Regions from separate parts of the Tumidithrix elongata BACA0141 genome, predicted to be linked through region 1. Evidence: riboswitches for the same ligand, from Rfam matches in the RefSeq annotation. Region 1 holds a riboswitch; the other holds the start of a gene.

The links. A riboswitch is a leader RNA that binds a small molecule or an ion and turns the genes downstream of it on or off. The one in region 1 is predicted to bind cobalamin.
Region 2: another riboswitch for cobalamin. It lies ahead of V2H45_RS22720 (HupE/UreJ family protein); the one in region 1 lies ahead of cobG (precorrin-3B synthase).

Annotation. Positions count from the first base shown of each region.
Region 1 covers NZ_JAZBJZ010000019.1:49,503-54,993, forward strand. The annotation lists gene tpiA (triose-phosphate isomerase) at 1-732, opposite strand, end outside; gene V2H45_RS06945 (glycosyltransferase) at 1,074-2,561, shown strand; adenosylcobalamin-variant (AdoCbl-variant) riboswitch at 2,687-2,758, shown strand; gene cobG (precorrin-3B synthase) at 2,821-4,464, shown strand; gene V2H45_RS06955 (precorrin-2 C(20)-methyltransferase) at 4,464-5,240, shown strand; gene cobJ (precorrin-3B C(17)-methyltransferase) at 5,237-5,491, shown strand, end outside.
Region 2 covers NZ_JAZBJZ010000141.1:4,692-10,182, reverse strand. The annotation lists gene V2H45_RS22725 (tetratricopeptide repeat protein) at 1-1,310, shown strand, start outside; gene V2H45_RS22720 (HupE/UreJ family protein) at 1,451-2,197, opposite strand; cobalamin riboswitch at 2,172-2,317, opposite strand; gene V2H45_RS22715 (PhoH family protein) at 2,428-3,375, opposite strand; gene V2H45_RS22710 (peptidylprolyl isomerase) at 3,387-4,487, opposite strand; gene V2H45_RS22705 (hypothetical protein) at 4,668-5,327, opposite strand.

The DNA of each region.
Region 1 (5,491 bases):
GCGAGCAAAGCCTGTGGCATCAAGGCTTGCGCCACCCACTAACACACCATCAATTTCAGGTTGTGCCATGATTTCGTCAATATTCTCAGGTTTTACTGAACCACCATACTGAATTGTGACATCAGGATTGCTCAGTTTGCTGCGAATTAAACGAATCACGCGATTGGCTTCGGCAGTTTCACAGGTGTCTCCTGTACCGATCGCCCAGATTGGCTCATAGGCAATAATCAAATTTTGCTGATCGACTTCTTTCAGTCCATATTCTAACTGAGAAAAGATCCATGCTTCGGTTTCATTGGCATCACGTTGTTGCTTGCTTTCTCCCACACATAAGATGGGAGTGATACCGTGCTTTTGAGCGGCTTTTAACCTTTTGTTTACCGTTTCGTCGGTTTCACCAAAAAACTGTCGTCGCTCACTATGACCAACGATCGCAAACTTGATCCCCAATTCAACCAGCATGGGGGCGGCAATTTCACCGGTGAATGCGCCACAATCGGTCCAATGCAGGTTCTGGGCGCCGATATGGATGCTAGGTGATGTGACCGAACTTGCGACTACTTGCGAAATCGCTAGATCGGTAAATGGGACACAAATAAGGATTTGCTGGTTGGTTACGCTTGCGGCTTTTGCTGTAGCGTTAAGCTGTGCTGGGAATTCAGCAAAAAAGGCTTTTGCTTCAGACTGGGTTTTGTACATTTTCCAGTTGCCAGCAATGACGATCTTACGCAATGCTTGATTACCCCTGAATGTAAAAATTTAAAACGGTTAAGTAACTTTCTAGTTTACCGAAAAAGTGTATTTAACTCTCAGGAATTGGGTTAACCATGTCAAAACAACCATTAACCCAATTTTTTAAGAAGATTTCCAAGGTTAAGAATTTAAAACTTGAACAGGCTATGCCCCTATCTCACGTAAGAAGTGATTAGGGAGAAACTGAAAACTGCCCGTAAAACAACCTAGGCGATCGCTCATTCATATTTTATCAATGTCTTGCAAGGGATGAATTGAGTTACACTCAAAATCGTGTTTCTACAAAGCTTGTGCAAGATAAGTGAATAATTTTTAAGTTGATGGATAAGTTTAAAGACAAGATTCAGTTATATTTTGAGCAAATTGCGCCTGATTTAGATCGGTGGAGCGATCGCAACCGTTATTACTATAGAGATATCCAAAAGTTACACCAATACTTGGTTCCCAAGGGCAGTAAAGTCCTAGAAGTTGGCTGTGGTACGGGAAGTCTACTTGCTGCGGTAAAGCCAAGCTTAGGTGTAGGTATTGACTTTTCCCCATCTGCTATTGAGATCGCCAAAGATAAGTCTCAAACCAGCCATCAGGAATCTCAGACTTCTGGCTTAAGTTTTTACTGTCTTGATGCCGAAACTCTCACACCAGAAGATTTAAACTCAGAGAAATTTGATTTTATTCTGCTAGCAGGGGTTCTGGGTTATCTCAACGATATTCAGTCAGTACTCGATCGCCTCCAAGCCTTTTGCCATCCGCGCACGCGGATCGTTCTTGTCTTCCATAATTATCAATGGGAGGGTCTTCTACATTTTGCCGAACTGATCGGACAACGACGTCCGCAACCTCCACAAAATTGGCTTTCCCAACATGATGTACTGAACTTACTGATGGTTACTGGTTATAGTACGGTTAAGATTGGGAAGCGATTCCTTTTCCCAAAGTGGATTCCGTTGCTTGCGAACTTTATCAACCGTTATATTTGCCAACTGCCAATCATTGATAATCTCAACCTCACGAACTATATTATTGCCCGCCCTTCAATTTCCAGCGCTACCGAGGCGATCGCTAACTACTCAGTAACCGTGGTGATCCCAGCGCGAAATGAAGCAGGAAATATTCAAGCTGCTGTAGATCGCATGCCTGCATTGGGCAAACATACAGAAATTATTTTTGTGGAAGGTCACTCGCAAGATAATACTTGGGAAGAGATTCAACGAGTTGTTGTTGAAACGCAAAGAGTGGAAGAAGAGAATGGTTCCGGACAGTTCTCCTTTAAAATCATGCAGCAAAAAGGCAAGGGGAAAGCCGATGCTGTGAGATTGGGATTTGCCGAGGCAACGGGCGACATTCTGATGATTCTCGATGCCGACTTAACTGTTCAGCCCGAAGACTTACCTCAATTTGTTCAAGTTATCGCACTGGGTAGAGGCGAATTTATTAATGGTTCTCGACTAGTTTACCCTCGATCTGGAAAGGCGATGCCTTGGTTGAATACGTTGGCGAATAAATTCTTTGCTAGGGCATTCTCATATTTACTTGGACAATCGCTCAAAGACACCCTATGTGGAACAAAGGTGTTATGGCGCTCTGACTACGAACGCATCGTCGCCAATCGCAGCTATTTTGGGGACTTCGATCCATTTGGGGACTTTGATTTGCTGTTTGGGGCGGCAAAGCTAGGTCTACATATTGTGGAAGTGCCTGTAAGGTATCAGCCTCGCACCTATGGACAATCTAATATTGCCCACTTTAAAGAAGGCTTGGTGCTTTTACGCATGTGCTTATATGCCGCTCAAAAAATTAAGTTCATCTAACTACCCGATGAATTTCTGGTTTTCTTGCTGTGAAGGCTGAAAAATTACAATATGACCCAAGATTTCGTTAAGAAAAGTGCCGATCGCAGGCTTTTGGTAGTCAGCTTGTGATAGGTTTCAAAGACTGGGGGACGGGAAAGTTTGGTGTGATTCCGACGCTGTGCCGCAACTGTAAAAGCCAGAATGCCGATCCTCTAAGTGTTTGATGCTTAATGTTTGAATCTTAGTTCCCTGCGTCGCACAGGGAGGAGATAGTTCGTTGTCACATTCTAAACAAATACCCGAATTGCAGATTGATATAAACGCGAAATTACCAATCTGCCCAGGCTTATTTTATGGTTCCGTTGCCAAAGATGGCGTTTTGATGCGTATGCGGGTTGTGGGAGGAATTCTCGACCAGCCGCAGTGTGAAGCGATCGCCGACCTGACCGAGCGCTATGGGGATGGTTATGTCCAAGTGACCAATCGCGCCAATCTCCAAATTCGAGGGGTTCAGACAGCGATCGCCCCAGAAAGCTTTCGCCACTTACAAACCTTGGGTTTAGCGCCTCGCGAGATCGGCATCGATCCGATTCGCAATATGATGATAAGTCCTACGGCAGGGATCGATCCCCAGAGTCTGCTTGATGTTCGTCCTTTGGTAAAGGCTTGGGATGACTATTTGCAAACCCACCTCGAACTAGTCAACCTATCCCCTAAGTTTAGTGTTTGCTTTGATGGCGGGGAATCCGTTTCAGTCCGACATCTTCGCAATGATATTACCTTCGTCGCCGAGCAAAAAGCCGAGCAAATAAATAATCAGGAATTGGGCGATGCTTCAGGGATTTTGTTTCGGCTACATTTGAATGTAGAAGCCGATCGCACAGGCATGACAAACGTTGCGATCCCGCCAGAGCGAACGGTGTCTCTGTTAGCCGCCCTCGCTCAAGTGTATCTGGACTATATCGATCTGAAACGTGAAGCCTATCCCAGCAATCGTAAGCCCCGTCTGCGCCATCTTTTATCCGATTGGGGCGTAGAGCATTATTTGGAACGGGTGCAACAACTTCTATCTTTTCCTCTAACAAGGAGTGAAGCTTCCCCAGAGGCGATCGCTGACGAATCCTTTGACAAACCCTTCGCGCATCTTGGTAGTCACGCCCAATCTCAGCCAAACCTGTTTTATTTGGGAATTGCCTTGCCCCTTGGGCGCGTCACATCTTCCCAGTTACGTCGCTTAGCAGTGCTAGCGCAAACCTATGGTGGTGGGGAATTGCGGTTAACCCCTTGGCAAAATATTCTGATCGCAAATATTCCCAGCGATCGCCTACTGGCTCTACAAACAGAGATTGCTGACTTGGGGCTGCACTGGTCAGCTACGCGCTTAGATAGTGCCATGGTTTCCTGTACGGGACGAGGGGGCTGTGCGTCAGCCGCGACCCATACCCAAGACCATGCTCTAGAACTCGTGAAAACTTTAGAGTCTCAAGTGAGCCTAGATCGACCGATCGAGATTCATTTTAGTGGTTGTACTAAGTCCTGCGCTCAGTATCGGCACAGTGACATTGCCTTGGTGGGAACTGAGATTGTCAAGGAGGAGCGATCGCTCGAAGCCTATGACATTTATGTGGGAGCAAGAGATAAATTCCTGAATTCATCCTTTGGACGACCGCTATTGCGAGCAGTGCCCGTCGAGGAAATTCCTGTGGTTGTGGAACGGATGTTGCAGGTGTATCAACAGCAGCGATCGCCGGATGTAAATCTGTCGCCCCAAACGCCGTTTAGTCCATCCTTCAGACAGTTTGTAGATGGTTATTCTATTCCCCAGTTGCAGGAACTCTTTAATTTGGGATTGAGCGATCGTGACGATTCCAGAGAAGTCGGCAAGGAAATTGTAAATGCATTAACAAGTGAGAATTCATAATGATCGACTCCGAGATAGATCCAGAGATAAATCCTGAGATAAATGCTGCTGATGGAGAGCACGATCGCACTCCTCAAACAGGTCGCCTCTATGGCTTGGGGATTGGTCCGGGCGATCCAGAGCTGATCACACTCAAAGCCTATCGAATTTTACAATCAGTACCCGTGATTGCCTATCCCACCATGGAAAATGGTAAGGTGTTAGCGAGAGCGATCGTCGCCGACTGTCTGCGTGCCGATCAAATCGAAATTCCCTTGCCCCTGCCCTTTAGTCCAGTTCGCTCTTCTCAACCCTACTACGATCTAGCTGCCGAAAAATTGGCAGGTTATCTCAGTAACGGTCAAGATGTGGCAGTCCTGTGTGAAGGAGAACCATTTCTATATGGCTCCTTTATGTATCTATTTAATCGCTTGTCAGGGCAGTTTAAAACAGAAGTCGTTCCAGGAATTTCTTCTACAATGGCGAGTGCATCGGCATTGGGAGTTCCTTTGACCTATCGCGATGATGTATTGAGCATTATGCCTGCGACGCTCTCAGCCGAAGTTTTACGCGATCGCCTTGCGGTTGCTGACTGTGCAGTGATCATCAAACTAGGTCGTCACTTCAGTAAAGTGCGGGATGTCCTCGTAGAGTTGGGATTATTCTCAAGGGCACTGTATATCGAACGGGCGACGATGCCAAATCAAAGAATTGTAGCGATCGCGGAAGTCGATCCCGCCGAAGTTCCCTATTGGTCGCTAGTTGTGATCCCCAGTCAACAAAAGTCAGTGTCATGAAGCCTTCAGATCCTGTCTTTCCAACGCTTGCAGTCGTGGTGCTTGGGCAAAATAGCGTTCCCACAGCAAGGCAATTCATGGCTGCTCTACCCAATTCCATTCTCTATGGCTTGGTGGGGCGAACAGAGGGTGTGGATATCAGCTTCAGCGATTTCGGCGAAACGCTACGGGAACTGTTTGCTAAAGGAACACCAATTGTGGGTATCTGTGCCGCAGGCATTCTGATTCGTACCCTCGCACCGCTTTTGACC
Region 2 (5,491 bases), on a different contig from region 1:
ATCCTAATTTTGTCCCTGCCCATTATGGCTTAGGGGTTACGCTGCGGCAACAAGGGGACATTGACGGGGCGATCGCTTCCCATCGACGCGCGATCGAACTCGATAAAAACTATACACCCGCCTACTACGGTCTCGGCATTGCCCTATACAAACGGGGCGATATGGTGGGGGCGATTAATGCCTACAACGCATTCATTCGTCTCAGCAAACTAGATGCCAGTTTAGCCTCGACCTACTACAATCTCGGTCTGGCTGAAGAACAACGCAATAATCTTGATGGTGCTGTCGCTGCCTTCCAGAAAGCGGTAAGTTTAGATCCGCAGTATGCCCTTGCCCATAATGGTCTGGGATCTGTTTTGCGCCGCCAAGGCGATCGCAAGGGCGCAATTACCGCATTTCGACAGGCAATTACACTTGCGCCCCAGTATGCGACGGCTCATTTTTCCTTGGGTATAGCCCTGTATGAAGACAAAGACTATGATGGCGCTATAGAGGCATATAGACGCGCGATCGCAATTAACAATCGCTTCCCTAACGTTTTTTACAACATTGGGATTGCCTACGATGCTAAAGGCGACACCGATCAAGCCATTCTTTCCTACAGGCGGGCGATCGAGCAAGACAATAAAAATGCTGATGTGTACGCGGCGCTAGGCACTGCCTTGCTAAAAAAAGAAAAAGCGCCTGAAGCGGTTGAGATGTTTCGTCGCAGTATTGAGTTAAATCCTAAAGTTGCAGCCAACTATAATGGGTTGGGTTTAGCCTTGCGCCGTCAAGGCGATCTAAGTGGGGCGATCGCTGCCTACGAGCAGGCGATTAATCTCAGCCCTAGATATGCCGCTGCCTACAATAATCTCGGGCGTGCCTTATCCGACCAAAATAAACCAGTGGATGCGATCGCCGCGTTTCGGAAAGCGATCGAGTCCGATCCCAGAAATAACGTTGCCTACAGTAATCTAGGGAATCTACTCCGCACCCAAGGAGACAGTGCTGGCGCTGTTGAGGCTTTTACCCGTGCGATCGTCTATGGCAAAGAGGAATTATGGGTTGATTACACGAGTCTTGGTTTAGCCCTTGCCGATCAAGGCAAAATGCGAGAATCGCTAGACGCATACAATAAGGCAATTTCTCTTAACCCCAGTTACGCTAGGGCTCATTTTGGTTTAGGGGCTTTATACACGATGCAAGGCGATATTAGTAGCGCAATTCGCTCTTATCAAGAGGCATTGAGGCTCTACGAAGCTGACAATAATACGGAGTGGGTAAAGCGTACCCGACAGGCTTTACAGGCCTTGCAGGGCATCACCTAAAGCAATAGATTCATCTCAAACTAAGAAAGACAGTTGTAGTAACAATTCATGAATTGTTACTACAACTGTCTTTCCAGACTCTCTGACATTTTCAAGGTTACTGGGGATCTAACTGCATTTTAGGCAGTTAGATGAATTGATTAGATTTTGGGAATTGGAAATAGAACGGCAACAACTTGGGAAGCAAAGAAAGCTAGCCCAATACCAGAAATCACTAGACCCGCAGAACGCAACTGTATGGAAGATTGCTGCTCTGCTTTTTGCCTGAGGATGGTTGCCCTACCAATCCAAAATGCAAGGAGTGACACCACCAGTTGCACAACTGTAAATCCAATCAGATAGGCAATTAGAGGGGTAGTTTCTGCGCCAAAAATGGATTCACCATAGGCATAACCATGAAATATGCCTGCAAGCGCTGAAAGCCCTGCAACGACAAAAGTATTAAATCTATCCTTCTCAACCAGCAAAATACCGAATAACAAGATCGAGCCAGAAACAAATAGCTCAACTCCTGGGAGATTTATACTGGCTAGATGTGCCCCTGTGCCAAGCATCGCAGATAATACAAACGAAATTGGAATCATCAGTCCCTGCCGCTTGATCGCAGCAAGCAAACCAACTGCCACAATAAATGCAAAATGGTCGGGTCCAATCAAGGGGTGCGCTATACCAGACATAAAACCTTCAAAGAAGTTAGATGCCATTTTTCCACCCATGGCATGGTGTGCAAAAGCTGGTGTGGCTGACAGCAATAAAACACTAAACAATGCAGATAAACCGACTGCCTTATAGACAACTTTATTAAAAGGAAGAAGCCGAGAATTCTTAAATTTATTCATTTTCTGTGCCTCGCAGATATAGAAATGAGCAAGATCATCGGCGGGCATCCTGACTCAGAGATTTTTGCGACCTCATTACAGTTGCGGGACAGTGTTGGACTTACACCAAGCTTTCCCCGTTAACTCTGACGGTCAAATTCCGACAGAACCGACTTTATAGCTTAATAAAGATATCACCGTTTGAAAGTACCCAATCCTGCCTACGCAATTCTTAATTATGGCAACTGTGACAGCTAAATACTTTTTCTCACAAACAAGGCTCGGAAATAATTTGCAAGCTAATGTTCGGCTAGCTCATAGGCAGCGACAATTTTTTGTACGAGCGGATGGCGCACGACATCAGACTTGGTAAAGTGACTAAAAGCAATGCCTTCAACCCCTTCCAAGATTTTTTGCGCCATTTTTAGCCCAGATTTTTGGTGATGGGGTAAGTCAATTTGGGTGACATCCCCTGTTACCACCATGCGAGAGTTAAATCCCAGCCGCGTCAGCACCATTTTCATTTGGGAGATCGTGGTGTTTTGGGCCTCATCCACGATGATGAAGGCATTGTTTAACGTGCGACCTCGCATATAGGCAAGTGGGGCAACTTCAATCACGCCACGCTCGATCAAGCTGGGGATTTTTTCTGGATCCATTAACTCGTATAAAGCGTCATAGAGAGGGCGCAAGTAAGGATCTACTTTTTGTTGCAGATCGCCGGGTAAAAAGCCTAGCTTTTCGCCTGCCTCTACGGCAGGGCGAGTTAAGATCAGACGCTCAAACTCCTGATTTTGCAATGCCTTGACGGCTGCCACCGCCGCCAGAAAGGTTTTACCAGTTCCCGCCGGTCCAATCCCAAAGATCAGATCGTGGTTTTCCATGTCCCGCACGTATTGCTGCTGCTTGAGCGTACGTGGCTGAATCTGTCCACCTCGATGGTTCTTGGTAATCGCTGGGCGATCGCTCCATGATTCCGCCCGTTGTTCTTCCACAGCTTGTTTGGCTGCCAAAATATCGACCGAAGCGATCGCTCGATCTTGCGACCAGAGTTGCTTGAGGGCGCGAATAATCTGCAAACAGAGAGAAATCTCTGGTTCAGTGCCCTCGATCAGTAAATCTTGACCGCGCAGAACCAATTTCGTGCCTGTCTCAAGGGCAATTAATTTAAGGTTTTCGCCCCTAGTCCCTGCCAAACGTATGGCACTACTGGGACTAGGCAGACTGAAAGTTTGGGATTCACCCATGGGGTTATAAATTACTTGCTAGTAACGAGGTTTTCTAACCCGCTAATGACGCGAGCAGAAAGAATTTTGTCTCCTAGCTTTAGTTTACGCAAAACTTCTTCACCTGTGGTGACATATCCAAAAGCCGTGTAGTTGCCGTCGATCAAATTTAAACCCGCAGGGGTGAGATCGGACTCAAACAAATACAGAAAGAATTGTGAGGAACCACCATTGGGATCGCTCCCAGGGTGAGCCATTGCCACAGTACCATAGGCAGAAAACGGTAGTACGGGTAACGTGCCAACCAGTCCGAGTTCATCAAAGGTATGCTCGTAGACTGGATCTTTTTTATTCACAACGCGAATTTCTAAGGGCACAGTGCGGACTTTACCTGTGGCGGGATCCACAAAGCCATCTGCCTCACCCGCAGGATCGCCAGCTTGCAGGAAGAAGTTGTCATCCGCCCGATTAAAGGTCAAACCGTTGTAAAAGCCCCGTTGAACCAAATCGACAAACTGACCTGCATTGACGGGGGCACTAAAGCCATCCAAGGTCATCGTGAAACTTCCTTTTTCCGTTTCCATTTCGACGATCGCTCTGCCCTTAAGTTGGGGCAATCCTGCATATTTTGCGGGAACTTCAAAGGGAAATGCTTGAACCATTTGGCTCTCAACCGTTCCTACATATTCCAGTGCTTTTTCGCTCAGGGGTTTGATGTTGTTTCTGTCTTTGGTGGCGATCGCTTCTTGGAGGGAAATAACTACGTTGTTGAGGCTGGTGAGGTTTTCTTCTGCTGATTGTTTTGCCGTTGGGATGACACTTGCCAAAATCTGCTCGCGTTTTTGCGACACATTGGACAGGATGCTATCGATATCTTTGCTTAGACCTTTCCAGCGTTTGAGATTGGCTTGGCGGGGCATGCCTTCTAATTTAAGCTGAATCTCCCGCACGATCAGATTGTCAACGGGTAAAGCATTTCGTAGCAAAACTCTTGCGTCCTTGATCGCGCTTTTATTGGGTAAAGCCGCAAAACTAGGCTGAGGATAAACCACACACCCAATTGCTATCAAAAATGTCATTGCGATCGCAACTGCGGTCAGCGACCAATTTGCCAAGAATTTATTTCTAACCATGAGACCTAGATGAATGAACTAGCCATCTAAAATGCTAGGACATTTGGGAACCAGAGAAAAAAATAAAATGATTCGTTATCGCAATCCTCAATGAGTTGTAATAATTTGTAGCGCAGGCATCTTGCCCGCATGGGTTAGATGTACTACGTTCGCAAACAAAAAGGATCGCTATAGAAAAAATTAACTGGGACGCACAAACCAGAGGCTTCTTTTGCCGTCGTGACTAATACAGTCAACGATTAGATCTTTGACTTTAAGCGGCAACCGCGATTCTTTTCTGGCACGACGCAGCATGCTGGACGAGCATTCTAAAATTTTAGCGACCTCCGTGGTACTCCAGAGACGAGTAAACACGTCATCAGGCAGATTAGACATATTCTTGGCAATCTCTGACCAAGACTGTACGTAAATATCTGTCGCGTCTTCGTGCTCGATGGTCACCGCTGGTTCACTTGGTTCACCTATCCCTTCAGGGACGACAGGATCGGCGTCTAATGTACCGTAAATATCAGTATCGACATAAAGTTGTAAATTAAGGATGTCTTCCCAGCTTTTTAAAAAATCTGAGCTGGCAGGATCCTCTATATCCTCTGGCTCGACTAACACATGATAGTTAGGCTTGCGAGGAGGGTTGGGCGGAAAATCTATAACAGAAAAATCTTCGCTATGTTTTGGCTCAGTCTTTAATTGCAGAATGAGATCTGAAAGTGCTTTAACAACACTTTCTTTGCGTCCATTTTTATAAAGAGCAAAAAGCTCGCGTACCAGCGGGATAAGCTCTTCTGGTACTGAAAGTATGGCACTATCTAGGTGATCGCTGGGCTGGTGAGTATCTACCACGGGGCTTGTTACTAGACATTTTTAAGGGAAATTACTATTGACAAGCAAGCAAGACATAAAAAACAACAATCAAGTAAATATGCAATGCCTAACGGATAATTCTTAAAGTATAGCGTTAGGTTAAACGTTAAATTGAATTGCGATCGCATTGGCTCAGATATTCA